DNA from 3 places in the Kitasatospora sp. NPDC058162 genome. Region 3 is predicted to be linked to each of the others. Evidence: riboswitches for the same ligand, from Rfam matches in the RefSeq annotation. Region 3 holds a riboswitch; each other region holds the start of a gene.
What was found. Region 3 has a riboswitch for S-adenosylmethionine ahead of ACFVXG_RS37470 (aminotransferase class V-fold PLP-dependent enzyme). Riboswitches for the same ligand answer to the same signal wherever they lie in the genome.
Positions count from the first base shown of each region.

Region 1 (3,261 bases), on a different contig from region 3:
GTACGGCCTGGCCGCCGACCTCGTGCCCGGCGAGGTCGAGGCGGCCGTCGGGGGCTTCCCGGGCGGCTCTGCGGTCGGCGTCGCCCAGTGCGGCGCAGACCCAGACGGCGGTGGGGTCGTCGATCGCGGACAGGCCGGAGACCAGGCCTCCGCCGCCGCGGCGCAGGGTCAGCGTGCCGTCGTCGGCGGTGCTGAAGGACACCGGTCCCCGGTTGGAGGCCACCAGGACGGGGGCGGTTCCGGTCGCACTCGAACGTTCGGTCGTGAGATCGCCCATGGTTGGGATGTTGCCGGGGGGTCGGGGCGGCAAACCCGTCAATGACGGGTGGAGTATTCGGGGACGGTGTGCATCGGGGGGCGTTCCAGGGCCGTCACGGGGTGGGTGTGGGCGGTGAAGATGGGGGTTCCGCCGGCCGGGGTGCGGGTGAACTGGGTGAGGTGGGGGTGGACGAGGTCGGCGGAGGCCTTGAGGCGGTGGGTGCGGTCGAGGCGTTCGAGGGCGGTGCGGTAGATGGTGGCGGCCATCCGGCCGAGGGCTTGGCCGTCCTGGTGGCGGTGGTGCCGGACGCCGACGTCGACCTGGGCCAGGGCGTCCAGGCCGACCTGTTCGAGGGCGTCGACGAGCAGGCCGAGTTCGACGCCGTAGCCGGTGGGGAAGGGCAGCCGTTCGAGCAGTGAGCGGCGGGCCGCGTACTCGCCGCCGAGGGGCTGGACGAAGCCGGCGAGTTCCGGCCAGTGGAGGTTGAGCAGGGGGCGGGCGACGAGTTCGGTGACCCGGCCGCCGCCGGCCGGGACGATCGCGCCGCTCTCCGTCTCCAGGGGGCGGTCGTACATGGCCTTGACCAGGTGGATGTCGGGTTCGGTGAGCAGCGGGCCGACGATGCCGGAGACGAAGGCCGGGTCGAACTCGCGCAGGTCGGCGTCGACGAAGCAGACGATGTCGCCGTGGGTGACCAGCAGGGAGCGCCAGAGCACCTCGCCCTTGCCGGGGACGGCGGGCAGCCGGGGGAGGATCCGGTCGCGGTGTTCCACCCGGGCGCCGGCCTCGGCGGCGACGGCGGCGGTGGCGTCGGTGGAGCCGGAGTCGACCACGACGAGTTCGTCGACGAGCGGGATCCGGTCCATGAGCTCGCGCCGGACGGTGCGGACGATGTCGCCGACGGTGGCCTCCTCGTCGAGGGCGGGGAGGACCACGCTGACCGTCTGGTGGGTGCGCCGCTTGGCGGCGAGGAGGGCGTCGACCGGCCGTTCGGCCGCGCTCCACGAGCGGCGGCGGAGCCAGGACGCCGCCTGCGGGAGAAGTGCGGGGGTCGGTTCGGCGGGCACGGTGACTCTCCTCGGCGGGATCGGTGGAACGGGCCATCTCGCTTGGCGGACGGTCCCTTTCGGGGTGGACGCCTTCGGATACAGTCTTCGTACAGCGGTCGGACCTTTGCACGCCGGGGTCGCCGCTGAACCATAACTTCACATGCTCATCCAGAGGGACTGAGGGAACGGCCCGTTGACGTCCCGGCAACCTTCTCGCGCGGCTGTCGTCGACAGGCCCCGGCGGGACAGGTGCCAATTCCGGCCTGTGGCGCGACCGCGCCGCGGGGAAGATGAGGAGAGAGGCCTCGCCATCATGGCTATCGACACCGCCGCACCCTCCCCCAGCCTTCGGCCGGGGGTACCCCCAACGGTCGACCTCGGCCCCGCCGCCGCCCTGTCCTGTCGGGAGTGCGGAACCCGCTTCCCGCTCGGCCCCAGCTTCGCCTGCCTGGAGTGCTTCGGGCCGCTGGAGATCGCCTACGAGTTCGGCAGCGAGCGCGCCGAGGAGCTGCGCAAGCGGATCGAGTCCGGTCCGGCGTCCATCTGGCGGTACGCGCCGCTGCTGCCGGTGCCGACCGACGTCGCGTCCAAGCCGAACCTCAACCCCGGGTGGACCCCGCTGGTGAAGGCGGACAACCTGGGCCGTGAGCTCGGGTTCACCGCGCAGCTGCACGTCAAGGACGACTCGGGCAACCCGACGCACTCGTTCAAGGACCGGGTGGTGGCCTGCGCGATCGAGGCGGCCCGGGCGTTCGGGTACACCACGTTGTCCTGCTCCTCGACCGGCAACCTGGCCGGTGCGGTGGGTGCGGCGGCGGCCCGGGCCGGGTTCCGCTCCTGCGTGTTCATCCCGCACGACCTGGAGCAGGGCAAGGTCGTGATGGCCGGGGTGTACGGCGGCGAGCTGGTCGGCATCGAGGGCAACTACGACGACGTGAACCGGTTCTGCTCGGAGCTGATCGGGGACCCGGCCGGCGAGGGCTGGGGCTTCGTCAACGTCAACCTGCGGCCGTACTACGGCGAGGGCTCCAAGACGCTGGCGTACGAGATCTGCGAGCAGCTCGGCTGGCGGCTGCCGGAGCAGATCGTCATTCCGATCGCCTCGGGCTCGCAGCTGACGAAGATCGACAAGGGGCTGCAGGAGCTGATCAAGCTGGGTCTGGTGGAGGACCGGCCGTACCGGATCTTCGGCGCCCAGGCGGAGGGCTGCTCGCCGGTGTCGGCGGCGTTCAAGGCCGGCCGTGACGTGATCAAGCCGGTCAAGCCGGACACCATCGCCAAGTCGCTGGCGATCGGCAACCCGGCGGACGGCCCGTACGTGCTGGACATCGCCCGCCGGACGGGCGGCGCGGTGGAGGACGTGACGGACGCGGAGGTCGTGGCGGCGATCCGGCTGCTGGCCCGGACCGAGGGGATCTTCGCGGAGACCGCGGGCGGGGTGACCGTCGGCGTGCTGAAGAAGCTGGTCGAGACCGGTCAGCTGGACCCGTCCAAGGAGACCGTCGCGATCAACACCGGGGACGGCCTCAAGACGCTGGACGCCGTCTCCGAGGCGGGCATGACCGCCGTCATCCGCCCGACGCTGGACTCCTTCCACGCCGCCGGCCTCGCGTCCGCCTGAACCACCCACCCCCGCTAGGAGAGCCATGAGCGCCAACGTCCGCATCCCCACCATCCTGCGCACCTACACCGGCGGCGCGGCCGAGGTGACCGCCGAGGGGGCCACCCTGGCCGAGGTGATCGCCGACCTGGAGCAGAACCACGCCGGCATCGCGGCCCGCATCCTGGACGACACCGGCAAGCTGCGCCGCTTCGTCAACGTGTACGTGAACGACGACGACGTGCGGTTCGCCGAGGGCCTGGAGACCGAGATCAAGGACGGCGCCGGCGTTTCGATCATTCCGGCGGTGGCCGGCGGCTGCTGAACCGTCCGGTCCGCTTCCCGGCCGCCCG
Region 1 is NZ_JBHVUS010000003.1:510,203-513,463, reverse strand. It holds gene ACFVXG_RS08810 (trehalose-6-phosphate synthase) at 1-277, opposite strand, end outside; gene ACFVXG_RS08805 (glucosyl-3-phosphoglycerate synthase) at 316-1,326, opposite strand; SAM riboswitch class I at 1,470-1,605, shown strand; gene thrC (threonine synthase) at 1,622-2,929, shown strand; gene ACFVXG_RS08795 (ubiquitin-like small modifier protein 1) at 2,955-3,233, shown strand.
Region 1: it holds a riboswitch for S-adenosylmethionine, as region 3 does, so the genes downstream of both, thrC (threonine synthase) here and ACFVXG_RS37470 (aminotransferase class V-fold PLP-dependent enzyme) in region 3, are expected to answer to the same signal.

Region 2 (3,261 bases), on a different contig from region 3:
ACCGACGGCGGGCGCAGCTGGCAGCACGTCACCGAGCTGATCGGCGACAACGACCCGGCGATCACCGACGACAAGAACGCCGTCACCGCCGACCCGGTCCACCCGGGCACGGCCTACCAGGTCTGGGACCGGGTGGACCAGGCCGCCGGCCCGACGCCGGTCTTCGACGGGCCGGGCTACCTCTCCGTCACCCGCGACCACGGCCGCACCTGGTCCCCGGCGAAGCCCTTCGTGATCACCGCCACGACGCCGAACACCCAGACCATCGGCAACCAGATCGTGGTCGACCCCCGCACCGACACGCTGTACGACTTCTTCGACTGGATCACCTTCACCGACGCGACCGCCACCACGGTCAGCGATGTGCACTTCGGCATGGTCAGCTCCACCGACCAGGGCCGCACCTGGAGCCAGCCGGTCCGGGTCGCCGCCGACACCTCCGTCCCCGAGGTCCACCCGAACGCGCCCACCGACGCCACCAAGTCCCTCCGGGCCGGCGCCGGCCTGCCCAGCGTGGCCATCGACCCGCAGACCGGCGAGCTCTACCTCGCCTACGAGGGCTCGGAGTCCACCGGCGGCCGGTACGACGCGATCCAGCTGGTGCACTCCACGGACGGCGGCCGGACCTGGAGCGCCCCCACCCGGATCAACCAGGCCCCGGGCGCGCCGGCCTTCACCCCGTCCATCACCGTGACGGCCGACGGCACCGTCGCCGTCAGCTACTACGACCTGCGCTACCTCACCCCGGGCGACACCACCACGCTGCCCACCGCCGCCTGGCTGCTCAGCTTCCCGCGCGGCGGCGAGAACAGCCCGGTCGAGCGGCAGATCTCGCCGGTCTTCGACTGGCTCAAGGCGCCCTTCGCCGGGGGACACTTCCTCGGCGACTACGAGGCCCTGATCACCGACGGCCACCGGATCCGCCCGGTGCTGGTGACCGCCGGCGCCGACCCGCTGAACTCCACCGACGTCTACAGCGGCCGCTTCCGGCCCGACACCCTGCGCAGCCCGGCCGCGGGCGCGCCGACCGACCAGGCGGCGCGCACCGGGGCGCCCGCCGCCGGCCCGCGCGCCGTCCAGCACCTGCGGCGCTGAGCCGGTCCGGCCACCGGCACGGAGGTGCCGGTGGCCGCCCGGGCCCTGGTCAGCGGCTCGGCCAGGGCCCGCACATCGCTCTTGAGTGCGCAGTTCGTCCGTCAGGGCATGCGCAGCGCCTCGGTGAGGTGGCCGGCCGCCTCGATGACGGCCTGCGAGAGGCGGGCACCGGGGTGCCGGGTGAGCCGTTCGATCGGCCCCGAGACCGCGACCGCCGCCACCACCCGCCCGGACGGGCCGCGCACGGGCGCGGAGACGGAGGCGACGCCGGGCTCGCGTTCGCCGATCGACTGGGCCCACCCCCGGCGCCGCACACCGCTGAGCGCGGTGGCGGTGAACCGGGCGCCCTGGAGCCCGCGGTGCAGCCGCTCGGGCTCCTCCCAGGCCAGCAGGACCTGGGCGGCCGAGCCGACCTTCATCGGCAGGGCCAGGCCGACCGGAACGGTGTCCCGCAAGCCGAACAGCCGCTCGGCGGCCGCGACGCAGATCCGGACCTCGCCCTGCCGCCGGTACAGCTGGGCGGTCTCGCCGGTGACGTCGCGCAGGTGGGTCAAGACCGTACCGGCGGCGGCCAGCAGGCGGTCCTCACCGGCGGCGGACGAGAGCTCGGCGAGCCGCGGGCCGAGGACGAACCGGCCCTGGAGGTCCCGGCCGAGCAGCCGGTGGTGTTCCAGTGCGACGGCGATCCGGTGGGCGGTCGGCCGGGCCAGGCCGGTGGCGTCGACCAGCCCGGCCAAGGTGGCCGGGCCGGCCTCCAGGGTGCCGAGGATCGAGGTGATCTTGTCGAGCACGCCGACGCCGCTCGTGTTCTCCATGGACGGGTACTCCAGTCTCAGATCCCGTGAGCGACGGGTGGGTTCGGCTCACGGGCGCTCCGGTGGGGGTGGGAGCGGGGTGGTCAGCGGGGACAGGCCTGCGGGAACAGCAGATTGCCTGCGCCGAGCACGAGACGGGTACGCGAAAGGGCCGGGGCGGGAAGCGCCCGGGCGAAGGACAGCACAGAGAGCACCGTGTCTCCTCATCTTCCCCGCGCCACGTTGGCGACAGGCCGGAGTTGGCACTGACCCCGAACGGCACGGCGCGTACTTCGGACGCCGGGTCGAACGGGGAGTTGCCGGGGCTTCGTAGGGCCGGTCCCTCCACCCCTCTGGATGATTCGCGAAGAACCATACAAGATTTCCCGGGCACCCCGCCAAACCTTTTCCCGATCCCCACGCCCGGGGCCGCTGCGACGGGCCCTCCGCCCACGGTCAGGGCGCCCCCGACCCTCTCCGCCGGCCCCTACCGGTTCCCGGTCACCACGGTCGGGCGGGGCGCGGAAGAATGGGGCGGGTGACCAGCACTCAGCCGATTCCCCGGGGCCTCACCGCCCTCATCCCCGATGCCCGCACCCAGGCCACGCCCGGTGAGCGAGCCGCCTCCCAACTCCTCCACCTGCGCGAGGCGACCGTGCCCGTACCGGTCCTCGCCGCGGCCGCCGAGCTGATCACCCCGCAGCTGAAGGACCCCGACCCGGCCACCCGCGCGGCCGCCACCGCCGTTCACACCCGCCTGCTCGCGGCCATCGAGGACGCCACCCCCGGGCGGTAGCCGACACCCTCCCCCGGTGGGGAGCGGCGGGCTGCCGACTGCGCCGCTTGACCCTCCTTCGTCAATACGCTGAACGGGAACTTCACCTGGTGGGGTGGTTAGGTTTCACTTTTCCGTAGGTAGTCGAACCGACCCTTCCTCACCCGGCTGGTACGAATGCGGAGCGACAGGAAATCCGGTACGGGCGGGGGAGTTGGCAGCGATGAAGGCGAACGCGGAGAGCAGCACGGTGGCCGTGGCCGGGGTGGAGTTCGGCTGGGGCAGTTCGGGGAAGTTGAGCGCGGTCCTGTCCGCGCTCCGGGCCCGCGGCGGCGAACGGCTGAGATTCATCGGACTGGCCTCCGGGCTGGGCAGACCGGTGCTCGCCGAGCAGCCGGTGAAGCGCTGGTTCGACCTGCCGGAGGAGCGGTCGAACCGGGAGTTGAGCCGGATCGTCCAGGCGCAGCGGGTGCGGGCGGCGCTCGTGGTGCTGGACGGCGCGCTGGCGAACGCGCTGCGGGCCTGCGGGGTGCCGGTGGTGTTCGTGGACAGCCTGCCGTTCCTCTGGACGGACGGCGACCGGCCCGACCTCCCGCT
Region 2 is NZ_JBHVUS010000001.1:152,138-155,398, forward strand. It holds gene ACFVXG_RS00590 (neuraminidase (sialidase)) at 1-1,095, shown strand, start outside; gene ACFVXG_RS00595 (IclR family transcriptional regulator) at 1,197-1,910, opposite strand; SAM riboswitch class I at 2,111-2,253, opposite strand; gene ACFVXG_RS00600 (hypothetical protein) at 2,428-2,685, shown strand; gene ACFVXG_RS00605 (hydroxymethylcytosylglucuronate/cytosylglucuronate synthase) at 2,888-3,261, shown strand, end outside.
Region 2: it holds a riboswitch for S-adenosylmethionine, as region 3 does, so the genes downstream of both, ACFVXG_RS00595 (IclR family transcriptional regulator) here and ACFVXG_RS37470 (aminotransferase class V-fold PLP-dependent enzyme) in region 3, are expected to answer to the same signal.

Region 3 (3,261 bases):
GCTTCCACCCGCGGGCCCGGGTGACCACCCTCGTCCCGCTGCTCCTCTTCCTCCCGCTGCGTTTCCCGGCCTGGCTGGTGCTCGGCCTCTGGTTCGCGCTGCAGTGGTGGTCGGTGCACTCGGCCGGGCCGGGGGTGGCCTACCTGGTGCACGTGATCGGCTTCTCGGCCGGCTTCCTGTACGCCTGCACCGTGGTCGGCCACCCCCCGAGACGGCCCGGCTGAGGCCCGATACGCTGGCCGCACCCCAAGAAGGAGCCCGAACTGTGATCACCGCCATCGTCCTGATCAAGACCAGCGTCGACCGCATCCCGGAGATCGCCGAGGCCATCGCCGCGATCGAGGGGGTCAGCGAGGTGTACTCGGTGACCGGCGGCTACGACCTGGTCGCGATGGTCCGGGTGCGCCGCCACGACGACCTGGCCGAGGTCATCCCGGGCCGGCTCAACAAGGTCCCGGGGGTGGCCCACACCGAGACCCAGATCGCCTTCCGCACCTACTCCCAGCACGACCTGGAAGCCGCCTTCGCCCTCGGCCTGGACGAGTAGGCCTCAGCACCAAGGGTCCGTCTTCGGACCCTAGCGCCGCGTGTCGGCGACGCAACGGCCGCCCTCGTTGCGGTAGTTCCACGCCGCGCCGTCCGAGACCAGCTCGCGGACCGCGGCCAGGAAGCGCTCGACGTGCTCGTCCGGGGTGCCGGCCCCGAAGCTCACCCGGATCGCGTTCAGGCTGCGCTCGCCCGGCAGCGAGGGCTCGGGCGCCCCGCACTCGGACGGCGCCACGTCCTCGTCCCCGAGCAGGGTGCGCACCAGCGGGTGGGCGCAGAACAGCCCGTCGCGCACGCCGATGCCGTACTCGGCGGACAGCGCGGCCGAGAAGTGCGAGCTGTTCCAGCCGCGGACGACGAAGGACAGCACGCCCACCCGGTCCGACCCGGCGCCGAACAGGTTCAGCACCCGGACCTCCGGGATCTCCGCCAGGCCCGCCGTCAGCCGGTCGACCAGCTGCCGCTCCCGGGCCTCCAGCGCGTCGAAGCCGGCCTCGCTGAGGGCCCGACAGGCCGAGGCGATCGCGTAGGCGCCGATGACGTTCGGCGAACCGGCCTCGTGCCGGGCCGGGCCGGTGTGCCACTGCACCGCCACCGAACCGTCCAGCTCCCGGGCCACCGTGCGGGTCGCGCCGCCGCCGGCCAGGTACGGCTCGGCCGCGTCCAGCCAGTCCGACCGACCGGCCAGCACCCCGGCGCCGAACGGCGCGTACAGCTTGTGGCCGGAGAAGGCGATCCAGTCGACGTCCAGCTCGCGCACCGACACCCGGTGGTGCGGGGCCAGCTGGGCGGCGTCCAGCACCACCCGGGCGCCGTACCGGTGCGCGGTCCCGGTCAGCTCGGCGACCGGCCACAGCTCGCCGGTCACATTGGAGGCGCCGGTCACGCACAGCAGCTTCGGGCCCTCCGGAGCCGCGGCCAGCGCGGCCTCCAGCGCGGCCACCGCCTCGGCCCGCGAACGCGGCGCCCGCAGGTAGTCGACCTCCAGCCCGGCGTGCGCCCAGGGCAGCAGCGAGGCGTGGTGCTCGGTCTCGAAGGCGAACACCCGGGTGCCGGCCGGGACGGCGGAGGCCAGCAGGTTGAGCGAGTCGGTGGTGGCCCGGGTGAAGACCACCTGGTCGCCCTCGCGCAGGTCGAGGAACTCGGCGACGGTCCGGCGGCTCTGCTCGAACAGGTCGGTGGACAGCTGCGAGAGGTACCCGGCGCCGCGGTGCACGCTGCCGTAGTACGGGGCGTAGGCGGCGACGTCGTCCCACACCCGCTGGAGCGCCGGCGCGCTGGCCGCGTAGTCGAGCGCCGCGTAACCGACCTTGTCACCGCTGGCGAGCGGCACCTGGACGTCGTGGCCGAGGACGGCGAGCGGGGCGGTGGTACCGAGGGAAAGGGACATGAGGATGCACTCCTTCACGGGGTAAGGGACCCCGGGAGTGCTGAGTCGTCCGGTGTCCGCGCTTGTCGCGCGGACGAATTGCCCGGCGACCCGGTCCTCACCCAGGGCACCCCGCCACGGACGGAGGGTTGCCGGACAGCCAGCTGGGGCTTGGCGCTGTCACTCATGACCTGGCGAAGACTCTAGGTCGGGTACGTCGGACGGTCAAACAGGCATCCACCATCCGGACAGGGTCATCGCCCGCTCGCCTCCGGGGCGCTCCGACCCGGCGCCGACGCTCGTCGCTCCGGCGCTCGTACCTCGCTTGTCGCTCCTCGACTTTCGGCACCGGCGCGCCCCTTCGGCTCGGGGCGGGCAGAAAAGTGGCCCGCACCGGCGAACCGGCACGGGCCCTCAACTACCGCCTCAGCCCCGGCTGGTGGCCTCCGACCAGCGCCGCAGCAGGTCCTGCGCCCGGCCCGAGTCGATCGCCTCGGCCGCCCGCGCCATGCCCGCCGCGAGCTGCTCCGCCAGCGGGGCGTCGCCCAGGTCGAGCGCGACCAGCGCCGACGCGGTGTTCAGCAGGACGGCGTCCCGCACCGGCCCGCGCTCCCCGGCCAGCAGCCGGCGGGCGACCTCGGCGTTGTACGCGGCGTCGGCCCCGCGCAGCGCCTCGATGCCGACCAGCTCGATGCCGACGTCCCGCGGGTCGAAGGAGGTCTCGGTGACCACACCGTCGCGCACCACCCAGACCCGCGAGGTGGTGGTGATGGTCAGTTCGTCCAGCCCGTCGTCGCCGCGGAACACCAGCGCCGTCGCCCCGCGCCGGGCGAGCACTCCGGCGATCAGTCCGGAGAGCCGGGTGTCGAAGCAGCCGATCGCGTGCGAGGTGACCTTCGCCGGATTGGTCAGCGGGCCGAGGATGTTGAAGGCGGTGGGCACCCCGAGGTCGCGCCGCGCGGTGGCGGCGTGCCGCATCGAGGGGTGGAACTTCGCCGCGAAGCAGAAGGTCAGCCCGATCTCCTCGGCCACCTCGGCCACCCGCCGGGGGGACAGGTCCAGCGCCACCCCGAGCTTCTCCAGCACGTCCGAGGACCCGCTCGACGAGGAGGCCGCCCGGTTGCCGTGCTTGACCACCTTGGCCCCGGCCGCGGCGGCGACGATCGCCGACATGGTGGAGATGTTGACGGTCTTCGCCCGGTCGCCGCCGGTGCCGACGATGTCGACCGCCGGGCCGGGGATGTCCAGCGGCTCGGCGTGCTCGTACATCGCGTCCACCAGGCCGGCGATCTCGTCGACCGTCTCGCCCTTGGCCCGCAGCGCCACCATGAACCCGGCGACCTGGA
Region 3 is NZ_JBHVUS010000035.1:42,360-45,620, forward strand. It holds gene ACFVXG_RS37460 (rhomboid family intramembrane serine protease) at 1-224, shown strand, start outside; gene ACFVXG_RS37465 (Lrp/AsnC ligand binding domain-containing protein) at 266-547, shown strand; gene ACFVXG_RS37470 (aminotransferase class V-fold PLP-dependent enzyme) at 578-1,936, opposite strand; SAM riboswitch class IV at 1,990-2,107, opposite strand; gene trpD (anthranilate phosphoribosyltransferase) at 2,342-3,261, opposite strand, start outside.